4 regions of the Chromobacterium sp. CCUG 76385 genome follow, and region 1 is predicted to be linked to each of the others. Evidence: predicted binding sites of a transcription regulator. Region 1 holds the regulator's gene; each other region holds the start of a gene.
What was found. The regulator sigma-54, encoded in region 1, starts transcription at its own class of promoters, with help from an activator protein. The targets are predictions, from matches to a motif close to CTGGCACGCTTCATGCTT.
Positions count from the first base shown of each region.

Region 2: a site for sigma-54 is predicted at 1,635-1,652, ahead of QUG01_RS05975 (4Fe-4S dicluster domain-containing protein). Genes of this name have one in related genera too.
Region 3: a site for sigma-54 is predicted at 1,455-1,472, ahead of QUG01_RS15465 (pilin). Genes of this name have one in related genera too.
Region 4: a site for sigma-54 is predicted at 1,498-1,515, ahead of flgB (flagellar basal body rod protein FlgB). Genes of this name have one in related genera too.

Region 1 is NZ_JAUCGU010000002.1:109,419-112,880, forward strand. It holds gene hprK (HPr(Ser) kinase/phosphatase) at 1-225, opposite strand, end outside; gene ptsN (PTS IIA-like nitrogen regulatory protein PtsN) at 218-679, opposite strand; gene hpf (ribosome hibernation-promoting factor, HPF/YfiA family) at 802-1,128, opposite strand; gene QUG01_RS02370 (RNA polymerase factor sigma-54) at 1,198-2,598, opposite strand; gene lptB (LPS export ABC transporter ATP-binding protein) at 2,602-3,330, opposite strand; gene lptA (lipopolysaccharide transport periplasmic protein LptA) at 3,327-3,462, opposite strand, start outside.
Region 2 is NZ_JAUCGU010000005.1:144,264-147,725, forward strand. It holds gene hypF (carbamoyltransferase HypF) at 1-264, opposite strand, end outside; gene hypB (hydrogenase nickel incorporation protein HypB) at 267-1,082, opposite strand; gene QUG01_RS05970 (hydrogenase maturation nickel metallochaperone HypA) at 1,095-1,436, opposite strand; gene QUG01_RS05975 (4Fe-4S dicluster domain-containing protein) at 1,724-2,260, shown strand; gene fdhF (formate dehydrogenase subunit alpha) at 2,293-3,462, shown strand, end outside.
Region 3 is NZ_JAUCGU010000026.1:40,694-44,155, reverse strand. It holds gene QUG01_RS15470 (adenosylmethionine--8-amino-7-oxononanoate transaminase) at 1-1,319, opposite strand, end outside; gene QUG01_RS15465 (pilin) at 1,596-2,078, shown strand; gene QUG01_RS15460 (PglL family O-oligosaccharyltransferase) at 2,142-3,462, shown strand, end outside.
Region 4 is NZ_JAUCGU010000016.1:5,839-9,300, reverse strand. It holds gene QUG01_RS11770 (flagellar hook assembly protein FlgD) at 1-618, opposite strand, end outside; gene flgC (flagellar basal body rod protein FlgC) at 639-1,049, opposite strand; gene flgB (flagellar basal body rod protein FlgB) at 1,056-1,469, opposite strand; gene QUG01_RS11755 (response regulator) at 1,716-2,513, shown strand; gene QUG01_RS11750 (hypothetical protein) at 2,562-3,389, opposite strand.

The DNA.
Region 1 (3,462 bases):
CTTGGCGGCCGACTGTTCCAACTTGTTCAGGTAGTCGACTTCCGCCAGGCCCAATACCTGGACGCGGTTGGGGTGGATGAAGTTCAGGTGGCCCACCAGCGCCAGCGTGGGGCGCTGGTCGTCGTTGCCGATGACGTTGTCGGAGCCGCCGGTGCCGGCGACCCAGGTCAGGTTCAGCTTCTGCTGATTTTCCTGATACAGGCGGCGTACGGTAATGCTAGGCATTAGGGGTCCAATCGCAGAGCTGCTGGTAGAGCTCGTCGCGCAATCCGATGCTCAGCATTTTCTCGCGCATCTGCCGGCTGGAGAACAATTGCGCCAATTCCGACAGCACCTGCAGATGCAGATCGGTGGCATGCTCCGGCACCAGCAGCACAAACAGGCACTGCACCGGCTTGCCGTCCGGCGCGTCGAACGGGATCGGGGCCTTCAGCCGGATGAACACGCCGGTGGCTTCCTTCAGGCCGCGCGCGCGGCCGTGCGGGATGGCGACGCCTTGGCCCAGCCCGGTGGAGCCGAGCTTCTCGCGGCTGAACAGGCTGTCGAAGATTTCGCTGCGGGCGATGCCGCGCGTGTTTTCCACCAGGAGACCGACCTGCTCGAACACCCGCTTCTTGCTGGAGACATCCAGATCCAGCAATACATGGTCCGGAGTCAGTATCTTGCCGATGAGATTCATATTGGATTATGCATGCGGCTCTTTGATAAACCCGGAATTCTACGTTGCCTTGATAGTACTGAAAACCGGCAAGCGCAAAGAAAAACGGGAACCGCCCGGTTCCCGTCCTTTTCAACTAGGCGTCACAGCGAGGGCTGCTGGACTTCGCCGGAGCTTTGCACGCGGTGTTCGGTCAGCTTTTCCTTGTGCTTCAGCACTTGGCGGTCCAGCTTGTCCATCAACAGGTCGATGGCGGCGTAGAGGTCGGCTTCGGTAGCCTCGATGTGGATGTCCTTGCCGGACATGTGCACATTGACTTCAGCCTTTTGAACCAGTTTGTCTACCGACAGGGTCACGGAGATGTCGATCACGTTGTCGACATGGCGGGTAATGCGCTCCAGTTTGTTCTCGATGTATTCGCGCAGCGACGGAGTGACTTCCAGGTGCAGGCCAGTTACTTTGAGGTTCATACCCTAGCTCCTTCTGGTGTTGACCGCCCGGGCGGGTTGTCGGGCGGCATTGTATTCTTGTGCAGGCCCTTACAGCGCCTTGCGCAGATTCACCGCCGGAATCTGCATGGCTTCACGATACTTGGCTACGGTGCGTCTGGCAACCTGTATTCCCTGCTTGGCCAGCGCGTCGGCGAGGGCGCTGTCCGACAGCGGCTTCGCCCGGTTTTCGCCTTCTATCATGCTGCGAATGTGGGCCTTGATGGCGGTGGCGGAACACTCGTCACCGCTTTCAGTCTCCAACGAACTGCCGAAGAAATACTTGAGCTCGAACAAACCTCGCGAACAAAGCAGGTATTTCTGGCTGGTGGAGCGGGATACGGTGGATTCGTGCAGGCCCAGCTCTTCCGCGATATCGCGCAGAATCAGCGGCCGCATCGCCACTTCGCCTTGTTCAAAGAACAACTGTTGACGCTCAACAATAGCTTCCGCCACTTTCAGGATGGTGTCAAACCGTTGCTGGATGTTCTTGACCAGCCAGCGGGCCTCCTGCAGCCGGGCGGACATCTCGCCGCCCTGGCCGCGGCTGTCGGCCAGCATGCGCTCGTACAGCTGGTTGACGCGCAAGCGCGGCACGGCCGAGCGGTTCAGCTCCGCCACCCAGCGTCCGCGCAGCTTGCGCACGCTGATGTCGGGGATCACGTAGTGGACATCGCCGTGATGGAAGCCGGTGGCCGGGTGCGGGTTGAGGCGGGCGATCAGCGCCTGCGCCGCGCGCAGTTCGGCGTCGTTGCAAGTCAGCAGCTTTTTCAGTTTGGCGTAGTCGCGGCCCCCCAGCAGCGCCAGATGTTCGCGCACGATGGCCAGGGCCAGCGCATGGCCTGATTCTGTTGTGGGCAGCCGTTGCAGCTGCAGTTGCAGCGATTCCGCCAGCGTGCGCGCGCCGACGCCGGCTGGGTCGAACTGCTGCAGCAGGGCGAGGCCTACGGCCAGCTCGTCGCTTTCCAGCTGCAGCTCCAGCGGCAGATGGCTGGCCAGCTCGTCCAGGCTTTGCGGCAGGTAGCCGTCGTCGTCCAGCTCCTCGATCAGCAGCCGCACGATGGCCTCGTCGCGGCGCGGCAAGGCGATCTCGCCCAGCTGCGCCAGCAGGTGCTCGCGCAGGCTGATCTGGCAGGGGACATTGAGCATCGGGTCGTAGTCGTCGTCGCCGCCGTGGCGGCTGCCTGCGCCCCAGTCCAGCAGCTCGGCCGCGCTGTCGTCGCGGCTGTCTGCCGCTTCGCTCTCCGTCGTTTCCCGCGTTTCCGCCGCCTCCGAGGGCGCGTCGCTGTCGCGCGGCTCGTCGCCGCGTTCCAGCAGCGGGTTGTCCAGCAGAAAGCGCTCCACCTCGGCCTGCAGGTCCAGCGTGGACAGCTGCAGCAGTTTGATCGACTGCTGCAGCTGCGGGGTCAGCGTCAGCTGTTGCGAAACCTTGAGCTGTAGTGCCTGCTTCATGGTTTACAGGTGGAAGTGTTCGCCAAGGTAAACCTTGCGCACCTTGTCGTTGTTGACCAGCTCCTCCGGCTGGCCGGAGGCCAGCACCGAGCCGTCGCTGATGATGTAGGCGCGGTCGCAGATGCGCAGCGTCTCACGGACGTTGTGGTCGGTGATCAGCACGCCGATGCCGCGCTCTTTCAGGAAGGAGATGATTTTCTGAATATCGATTACCGCGATCGGATCGACGCCGGCGAACGGTTCGTCCAGCAGGATGAAGCGCGGCCGGGTGGCCAGCACGCGGGCGATTTCCACGCGGCGCCGCTCGCCGCCGGACAGCGCCAGCGCGTTGCTGTCGCGCAGATGGCCGATGTTCAGGTCGTCCAGCAGCAGGTCCAGTTCCTTTTCCAGCTCCTTGCCCTTGAGGCCGGAGATTTCCAGGATGGCGGTGATGTTCTCCTCCACTGTCATGCGGCGGAAGATGGACGCCTCCTGCGGCAGATAGCCCAGGCCCAGCTGGGCGCGCTGGTGTATCGGATAATGGGTGATGGATTGTTCGTCCAGCCGGATGTCGCCATCGTCGGCGCCGATCAGGCCGACGATCATGTAGAAGCTGGTGGTCTTGCCGGCGCCGTTGGGGCCGAGCAGGCCGACGACTTCGCCGCTTTCGATATTCAGCGAGACATCCTTGACCACGGTGCGCTTCTTGAAGCGCTTTTTCAGCTTCGAGACGGTGAGAACGCTGTGCTTCATGGCTTGGCGGCTCCGCTGGCCGCCGGCTGCGAGGCCGTCTTTTTCGGCTGCAGGATCACCACGGAGCGGCCCTTGCCCGAGGCGGAGGCGCCGCCGCCGACCACTTCGAAGGTTTCTTCCAGCGTGTTGTAG
Region 2 (3,462 bases), on a different contig from region 1:
GATGGCGAAGCTATCGGGCTGCGCCTGTTCCTGCAGCGGCTGGCGCAGCAACTGGTCGATGCGCGCCAGCGGCGGGCGTTCCGACAGCAGCCTTTCTGCGAAGCCGCTCAGCGCCGCGTCGCCGCCCTGCAGCTCCATGGTGACGCCGTCGCCGTCATTGCGTATCCAGCCGGACAGCGCCAGTTCGCCGGCCAGGCGGTAGACGAAGGGGCGGAAGCCCACGCCCTGGACGATGCCTCTGACTGTCAGTTGTTCCCGCGCCATGATCAGCCTCCCTTGCCGCAGCCGGCTGCCAGCCAGTCCAGCCATTCCCCGCGGCCTTCGCCGGTTTTGATGGACAGCCGGATCACCTGCAGGCCGGGGCGCACCTGGCGCGCCATGCGGATGGCGGCGGCCATGTCGAAGTCGACATGCGGCAGCAGGTCGGTCTTGCTGATGATCAACAAGTCCGCTGCACGGAACATGTCCGGATATTTCAGCGGTTTGTCCTCGCCCTCGGTCACGGAAAGAATCGCCACCTTATGCGCCTCGCCCAGGTCGAAGGCGGCCGGGCACACCAGGTTGCCGACGTTTTCTATCAGCAAGAGGCCGCCATCCGGCATCGCCCGCGCCTGTTCCAGGCTGTCCAGCGCCTCCGCCACCATGCGGGCGTCCAGGTGGCAGCCCTTGCCGGTGTTGATCTGCACTGCCGGCGCGCCGGTGGCGCGGATGCGCTCGGCGTCGTTGGCCGTTTGCTGGTCGCCTTCCACTACGGCCACCGGCGCGCGGCCCGCCCAGCGGCGCAGGGTGTCAACCAGCAGGCTGGTTTTGCCGGAGCCGGGGCTGGACACCAGATTCAGCGCGAAGATGCCGCGCGCTGCCAGCAGGCGGCGGTTGCGCGCGGCGCGCGCGTCGTTGTCGGACAGAATGTCCCGTTCGATGGCGACGATGCGCTCGGCCGGCGTGTCCGGCGCGTGGACGGCGTCCAGCGGGCCTTGGGCCTGGCCGGCCTGCCGGTAGCCGTTTCTGGGCGCGCCATGGCCATGGCTGCGTTTGTCGTTGATGCGGACCTGTCCGTGGCCGCAGCCGCAAGTGGTGCACATGATGCTGTCCTCCTAACTGATTCCGATATCGATCACCCGCATCTCCTCGCCGCCGCGCAGGCTTAGATTCTCGCTGCCGCATCGCGGGCAGCGCGCGGGCAGGGCCGCAAGCTCGGCGTCGGCGCCGCAATCTGCGCAATGGGCTTGGGCCGGGCTGCGCTCGGCCTGGAAGTCGGCGTCGGCCGCCAGGCTGTCGCGCGCCGCCAGCTGGCAGCAGTAGAGCAGGGTGTCTGTCTCCACATGAGCTAGCAAACCCAATGCCAGCCGGACTCGGGTGACGCGGCGGGCGCCGGCGCGGCGCGCGGCGTCCTCCACGATGTGGACCACGTGTTCCGCAAGTGTCAGTTCGTGCAAGGTTTTTCTCCTGAATGGGGCGGTCCGGCGGCATCGCGGCGTGGCGTCGCCGCGGCGGCGCGGCCGTGTCGAGATGTCGTCATTTCTGACGATGCCGGCTGGAGGCGGTCTGTCTTCGACACCGAAGGCAAGGCTGCGCGGACAGCAATTCTTTTCAGAAACAGGGCGTTGCATGGGATAGGCAGCCTTGGCGCGTGGCTGGCATGGCTTATGCAACGTCATGAGCGAGAATTCGCAACGCTTGCAATCGACGTTCGGGCGGCTGCCGCCGCTTGAGGAGGCTGAACATGAATCGGTTCATCATCGCTGAACCCCAAAACTGCATCGGCTGCCGCACCTGCGAGGTGGCGTGCGCCCTGGCCCATGCGCCAAAAACCGGCGAACCATTGTCGCCGGACACCTTCCATCCCCGGCTGACCCTGATCAAGAGCGCGCGCATCAGCACGCCGGTGCTGTGCCGGCAGTGCGACGACGCGCCCTGTCTGAATGCCTGTCCCAGCGGGGCGATTGTTTACGCGGGCAACAGCGTGCAGGTGCTGCAGGAACGCTGCGTGGGTTGCAAGACCTGCATGGTGGCCTGTCCCTACGGCGCGATGCAGGTGGTGACGGTGCCGCAGCGGCCGGAGCCGGGCAGCTTTGCCACGCGGCAGATCAAGGCCAAGGCGCTGAAGTGCGACCTGTGCGTGGGCAAGCCGGGCGGTCCGGCCTGCATCGCCACCTGTCCCACCAAGGCGTTGCGCATGGTGGAGCCGCAGGCGCTGGAAGCCGTTTTGCAGAAACGCCGCCAGCAGGCCGCGCTGGATACGCCGACGCTGCCGCTTTGACGCATCGCCATCCGGGAAAAAGGACACGGAAAATGGAAAAGGTAATTTCGGTTTGCCCGTACTGCGGTTCGGGCTGCAAACTCAATCTGCTGGTGGAAAACGGCAAGATCGTCGGCGCGGAAGGCGCGGACGGCGTGACCAATCAGGGCGAGCTGTGCCTGAAGGGCTATTACGGCTGGGACTTCCTCAACGACACCAAACTGCTGACCCCGCGCTTGCGCCATCCGATGATACGCCGCCGGCGCGGCGGCGAGTTCGAGCGCGTGAGCTGGGACGAGGCGGTAGCCTTCGTCGCGGACAAATTGGGCCAGATCAAGCGCGAGCATGGCCCGGATTCCATCATGCTGACCGGCTCATCGCGCGGCACCGGCAATGAATCGAATTACATCGCGCAGAAGTTCGCCCGCGCGGTGATCGGCACCAACAACATCGACTGTTGCGCCCGCGTCTGCCACGGACCGTCGGTGGCGGGCCTGATGGCCACGCTGGGCAACGGCGCGATGAGCAACTCGATCTGCGAGATCGAGGATACGGATTGCATTCTGGTGTTCGGCTACAACGCGGCCGATTCCCACCCCATCGTCGCCCGCCGCATCCTCAAGGCCAAACAGAAGGGCGCCAAGATCATCGTCTGCGACCCGCGCTACATCGAAACCGCGCGCGTGGCCGACCTGCATCTGCAGCTGAAAAACGGCTCCAATATGGCCTTGGTCAACGCCTTCGCCAATGTGTTGATCAGCGAGGGCCTGTATAAGCCGGATTTCGTCGCCGAACACGCCGAGGGCTTCGAGGAATACAAGGCCGCCGTGGCCAAATACACGCCGGAATACGCGGCTGAGATCACCGGCCTGCCGGCCGAGCTGATCCGTCAGGCCATCCGCATGTACGCCGCCGCGCCCAGCGCCACCATTCTGTGGGGCATGGGCGTGACTCAGTGGGGCCAGGCGGTGGATGTGGTCAAGGGCTTGTCCAGCCTCGCCACCTTAACCGGCAACCTGGGGCGGCCGCATGTCGGCGTCGGCCCGGTGCGCGGCCAGAACAATGTGCAGGGCGCTTGCGATATGGGCGCGCTGCCGAACACCCTGCCGGGTTATTACGACGTCAGCGACGCCGAAGCGCGCGCGCGTTTCGCTAAGGCCTGGGGCGTGGACAGCCTGCCGGCCGAAAAGGGCTGCGGCATTACCGAGGCGGCGCACCGCATC
Region 3 (3,462 bases), on a different contig from region 1:
CAGGCATCGCCGGCCTGCACCTCGTCCAGCGCCTCCAGGCTGGCATCGACCAGCCACTGCATTTCTTCGCCGGTCAAGGTGTACGGCGGCATGAAGTAGACCGTCTTGCCGATGGGCCGCAACAAGCATCCGCGTTTCAGCATGGCCGAAAAATAGGCCAATGCAAAGTCCGTGCGCGAAGTCTCCACGTCGAAGGCCCAGATCATGCCGCGCTGGCGGAAATGGCGGACATCCGGCCGCTGGCGCAGCGGCTGCATGCGGCGGGTAAAGTCCTCCGCCAGGATGCGGTTGGCTTCCAGCACATTTTCGTCTTCAAAGATGTCCAGCACCGCCAGCGCCGCCGCGCAGGCCAGCGCGTTGCCGGTATAGCTGTGCGAATGCAAAAAGCCGCGCGCCACGTCGTCGTGGTAAAAGGCTTGGTAAATATCGTCCCGCGTCAGCACGCAGGACAGCGGCAAAAAGCCGCCGGTGATGCCCTTGGACAGGCACAGGAAGTCCGGAGCGACGCCGGCCTGCTGGCAGGCGAAGAAGCTGCCGGTGCGGCCGAAGCCGACGGCGATTTCGTCGGCGATCAAGTGCACCTGGTATTGATCGCACAGCCGGCGCAGTTCCGTCAGATAGACCGGATCGTACATCGCCATCCCGGCCGCGCCCTGCACCAGCGGCTCCACGATGACGGCGGCGATCTCATGGCTGCGTTTGGCCAGCAGATTGCCCAACGAGGCGGCGGCGCGGCGCGCCACGTCGGCAGCCGTTTCGCCCGGCGCGGCCTGCCGGGCGTCCGGCGACGGCGCGCGCAGGCTGGGTTTCAGCAGATCGGCATAGGTGGACGAGAAAATCGGCACATCGGTCACCGCCAGCGCGCCCACGGTTTCGCCGTGGTAGCTGTTTTCCAGGCTGACGAAGCGCGTCTTCTGCGGCTGGCCGCTGTTTTTCCAATAATGGAAGCTCATCTTCAGCGCGATTTCCGTCGCGCTGGCGCCATCGGAACCATAAAAGGCATGGCCCAGGCCGGACAGCGCGGCCAGCCGCTCGGACAACTCCACCACCGGGCGGTGGGTGAAGCCGGCCAGCATCACATGCTCCAGGCCATCCAATTGTTCGCGTATCGCCTGTTTGATGCGCGGATTGCCGTGGCCGAACAGATTGACCCACCACGAGCTGACGCCGTCCAGATAGCGCTTGCCGTCAAAATCGGTCAGCCAGACGCCCTCCGCGCTGGCGATGGGGACGATGGGCAGGCTTTCGTGGCGCTTCATCTGCGTGCACGGGTGCCAAACGGCGGCGCGGCTGCGCTCCAGCCAGGCTTGGTTGCTCATGGGTGCCTCCTGTGGGGTGATGGCCGATGCTAACACAGGCAGAGGGAATGGCCGATGTGACGAAAAACGTCAGTTTGTGACGCGTGTCGACCGATGAGCTGTCATGCGCGCAGCGTAAAGTCATGAGGGAGCAGGGTGGCATGCTTCCTGCTCTCTTAATTGACAGAGAAAGAAGACGCGCGGCACGTGTCCGTTTTTTGAAGAAGAGGCGGGCAAGCCGCGCGGATTGCGCGGCGCCTTGCCAGGCTCAAGCTTGACTAGACCATGGAGTTCAACATGAAGAAACAAATGCAACAGGGTTTCACCCTGATCGAGCTGATGATCGTGGTGGCGATTGTCGGTATTTTGGCGGCGATTGCGATTCCGGCGTATCAAGACTATACAATTCGCGCACGTGTTACTGAAGGTTTGAGTCTGGCATCTGCCGCTAAAGTAACGGTCGCAGAAAATGCGGCAAATGGAGCTGCAGTCCTTGGTACTGGTTTTAGTAGTCCGGGTGCCACCAAAAATGTTGCGGCAGTAAATATCGGTACTCATGGTGAAATTCAGATTCAATATCAATCTAATGTCTCAGCTTCCGCTACTAACTCGCTAGTTCTTGTGCCAACTGCAAGTTCAGTAGCACTGACTGCCGGTACAGTTCCTACTACTGCAATCGTTTGGACTTGTTACGCAGCGGGTAAAGCAGCTAGCCCAGTAGCACCGCAGGATTATACAGCTACTCTTCCCGCTAAAAATGCGCCTGCTGAATGTAGATAGTAGGTTTGAAGGAATGTTTGTTACGGGCAGTGGAAGCTGCCCGTTTTTATTTGGATTTTATTTATGCGAATAAGTTTTTCGCACGGAGCGCTGGCATTAGCAGTAGTTTTGCCATTTTTGAACCCACTTCATTTACAGCCTGTTGGTGATTGGGTGACATCGGCACTATGCATATGCTTGATTGGTATTGTTTTGGTTTTGAATTCTATTAAATTCGTAGGGGGTAAGATATATACATGTTCTCCTGCATTTATTTTTCTTTTGATACTTAGTCTTTTTTTTCTGGTGAGGCCGCAGTACAGTTTGCCATTTTCAGCGGTGGTCATATTCCTTTTTGCATTGGTCAGTTTTGATGTGGTAAAGCACGATAAAATAGATCGTGCTAGGTTGGTTGTGATATTGGCGCAACTGATACTGATTACTGCGTTGGTGCAAGCCTTATTTGGTTTTGTCCAAGCGTTGGGTCTGGCGCCGCAGACCCATGGCTGGGTGTTGTTCAACCCAGGTGCTAGCGATGTGATGGGCAACTTCGGTCAGCGCAACCAGCTGGCGCAGTTTTTGGGTTGGGGAATCGTTTGCGCAGCCTTCCTTTACGCTACGGACCGCATGGGGCGAGTGGCGACGGGCAGCGCCGTGCTGGTGCTGGCGCTGCTGATGAGCTGGACCGGCGCGCGGCTGCCGCTGGCGTACGGCTTGGGCCTGGCCTTGCTGGCCTGGTTTTGGCATCGACGCGTGCCGCAGGATGAGACCGTGGCGCGCATGGCCCGCGCCTTGGCTTGGACGGTGCTGGCTCTCGCCTTGATTCAGATATTTAACCAGCATATTGATAGCGTTTTGCAAGCTATCGGCTTGCCCATCCATGTGCAAAGCGGTTCCGACCGTCTGCTGGACGCTGGTTTCGGCGCGCGCCGCCGCATCGAATGGAGCAAGGCATGGGAAGTGTTCCTGCAACATCCGTGGCTTGGCGTGGGGCTGGGCGGCTATGCCTGGCATTCGGCCTGGCTGGAGGCGTATGGCGGCTGGCCCAAGGAACCGGAGAGCTGGCTGTTTACCCATTGCCATAATCTGATTTTCCAGCTGCTGGCGGAAACCGGTCTGGTTGGGACTTTGCTTGTGGTGGGTGGTTTGCTGTACTGCTTGCTGCCGTATTTCCGGCGCGGCGAGCAGACGGCGGACAATCTGCTGCTGATCAGCATCGCCATGATGTTGCTGGGGCATTCGATGTTTGAATACCCGCTGTGGTATTTGCCCTTCCTGCTGATGCTGGTGATCATTTGCACGCTGAGCCCTGCCAAAGGGTGGACGGTGCAATTGAGCGGGCGCTTCCGGCAGGTGCTGGGCGTGAGCGCCGGCGTGCTGGCCCTGGCCTATGTGGCAACCGGCA
Region 4 (3,462 bases), on a different contig from region 1:
GTTGTACGCAGTCGCCGTGGTCGTGCCGCCTGCGCTGGCCTGATTGACCTTGGCCTGGAAGGTGTAATTGCCCTTGGGCAGGGCATTGCCGTTGCCGTCGGTGCCGTCCCAAGTGAAGGTATTCATCCCCTTCGACGGACTGGCAATCGACTGGGTCGCCACCACGTTGCCGCTCTTGTCCAACACATTGATCTGCACCGACGAGGCCGGACCATTCAGCATCACGCCGCCCTGCGTCGTCTGCCCTGCAGCCGGCGTCTGCAGGCTACTACCCGCCACCAGCACGTTCTTGCCTATCATGCTGGCCGCCATCATCGACTGATTGGCGCTCTGGGCATTCACCAGTTGCTGCATGGTCTGATTCAGCGACTGGATGCCGGCCACCTGGCTGATTTGCGCCATCTGGCTGGTGATCTGGCTGTTGTCCATAGGATTCAGCGGATCCTGGGCATTCAGCTGGGCGGTCAGCAAGGTCAGAAAATTACTCTGCATGCTTTGCGCGCTGCTTGCCGACTGCGCATTGCCGCCGGCCGAACCGTTGGCCGCCTGAATGCTGGTAGCACCCGGCGCCGGCTGGTTGTTCAAATTGCCGTAGTTGAAGCTGCCGCTAGTGGCCATGGCCATCTCCCTGGAAAAGCTTACTGGCCGAGCTGCAAGGTCTTCTGCAGCAAGGTCTTGGCTGTGTTCATCATTTCGACGTTGTTTTGATACGCGCGGGAGGCGGCGATCATGTCCGCCATCTCCTCCACCACATTCACATTTGGCATCGTCACGTAGCCGCGCTCATCGGCCAGCGGGTTGCCCGGCTCATATTTCAGCCGCGGCGGCGTCTGGTCTTCCACCACGGAGGTGACGCGCACGCCGGCGACATGAGGCTGCGCGCTATCCACCGGCACCGCGGTAAATACCACATGGCGTCCCTTGTACGGCTGACCAGTGGAACTGGTTGCGCTTTCCGCGTTGGCGAGGTTGCTCGCCACCACATTAAGCCGCATCGACTGCGCCGACAGCGCCGACCCGGAAATATTGAACAGATTCGACAAGGACATTTAAGCCTAACCTCCCGTGCCGTTGCCCTGGATCGCGGCATTCAATCCGCCGATCCGCTTATTCAAAAACGCCAGCGTCGTCTGATACTGCAAGGCATTGTCGGCAAACGCGCCGCGCTCGACATCCATGTCCACCGTATTGCCGTCCAGGCTAGGCTGCACGGCGCTGCGATACTGCAGCGGCACCGCAGCCGAGCCTTCCGGCGCGCTGGCGATATGCCGCGGATCGGTCACCGCCAAGGACAAACGCCCCTGCTGGTCCGTCTGCGCCTGCAAGGCTGCCTTGAAATCGAAGTCCACCGCCTTGTAATACGGCGTTTCCGCATTGGCCACATTGCTGCCTATCACTTCGGCGCGATAGGCCTGCAGATTCAGCGCGCGCTGCTGGAAATCGAAATAGTGGGCAATCTTGTCTAACATGAACGTCTCCTGACTGACGGCAGCCATTAAGCACGAACCGTGCCAGGAAAAACCACCCACCCAAGCCATTGATTACAAAGAATGGATAGCAAAACGGCAAACTTGTGTCGTTTCACAGCGGCAAAACTTGCCGCTCATCCGCCTTAACGGCAAATTCAGGGGTGCATGCAAGGATTTTGCTTGCCCAGCGCGCCAAATCGTGCCAAAACCGTCAATAATGTAGTCAGGGAAAAGTGGGAGTGGACCATGCTGGCCCTGGAAGAATTGTTGATCACGCTGGCGGAACCATCGCCGGTACAAGCCCAAATCATCACCAAGGCATTGGAAGAACTGGGAGCGCGTCAAGTTGAAGTGCACGCGACGGGCGAGGAACTGATCAGCCAGGCAAGGGAACGCCGTCCCAATCTGGTGATCAGCGCCTATCACCTGCCGGACATGACAGGCAGCGATCTGGTTCAGACACTGCGCGGCAGCTCGGACCTCTATGACCTGCCCTTCATACTGATTAGCAGCGAAACCAACCCGGAGCGCCTGGAAACCATACGCCAGGCCGGCAGCCTGGCGATCCTGCCCAAGCCTTTCGATGGCCCTCAGCTAGCCCAAGCGATGCAAAGTGTAATGAGCTTCATCAACTGCGCCACCCTGGGCGCGGAAGTGGATGCGGACATGGCGCTGATGAGCGTGCTGATCGTCGACGACAGCCAGACCTCGCGCCACCACATCCGCCAAGTGATGGAGAAACTGGGCTTCGAACACTTCTGCGAAGCCGTCAGCGCAGAAACCGCCATACCCTATCTGGAGCAGGAGCCGTTCAAACTGATCATCACCGACTTCCACATGCCCGGCATGGACGGCCTGGACTTCGCCCGCTACGTTCGCGACAGCCAGCTGCAACCAGGCACCCCGGTATTGATGATCACCAGCCAGAACGAACCGGCCAGCCAGGAGGATCTGGAAGATGCCGGCATCGCCGCCTGCTGCGAGAAACCATTCGATATCGAGCAGATGCGCGAACTGGTTCGCCGCCTGCTCAATGAATATTAGGAACGGTTGGCGCTTGCGGCGCGGGTCGCCCGCAAACGCCAGCCAGCATTAGCGCGGCGCCACCCACACCAGGCGCGAATGCGCCTTGTCCTCGCCAAAAGACTGTCGGCGCCAATAACCTTGCGCGCCATACTCCGCCTGAACCGGCAGATCCTCTACGCGGCAGAAGGTAATCTCGCCGAACCCCGCCTTCAACAACTGGCCGCGCGCCTTCTGCCGGGTCTTGACGCAGCTAGGATGTGCAACCGCCGCCACCCATTCCGACGGCGCCGCCGATTCCCACTCCCGAACCAGCTTCAGCTTGGGCTGGGTCATGATCGCCAGACCATTCAACACCGAGACCAGCAAGCCATTCCACTCGGCCGCCACTTCCTTCAATTGCGGCGCCAACTCGCCCGGATACTCCACCCGCGCCAGCTCCACCTGATCCGCCGCCTGCAGCCAGCTGACGCCATCCGGCGCAAAACCCATCCGCACCAAAGTCAGCAACAGGGCGCGCCGCTCCGGCTGATGCGTGATGAAAGCGCCGCCCTCGCCCGGCACATGCAGGAAGAAAGCATCGGCTGGCAGGTTTAGCGTATCCGGCAGGTTGCTTGGCTGACGGGTATGCGCCAACGCGCCGGCCAGCGCCGCGTCCAGATGCGACACCACGCGCCCATGGCGGGCGAAATGCCCCCACGCTTCCGCCAATGCCAACTCGGTCACGATGGCAGACTGGGGAATGTCGAATACCTGCGCCGCCCGCTCCAGCTCCCGCTTGATCACATCCTTCATCTGCGCCCTGGCCTCGGCGGCCTGGATGGCCTGCGCGTAAAGCTGGGCGATCCGTCTGGCCCAGGGCCGGGTGGCGGCGTAGCGCTGCACAGCGTATTGCATTCCCATGATTCCTTGCGAAACAAAAAAGGCGGCATTGTAGCAAACGGCGCCCCCTCGCCCAAGCCGATGCTCA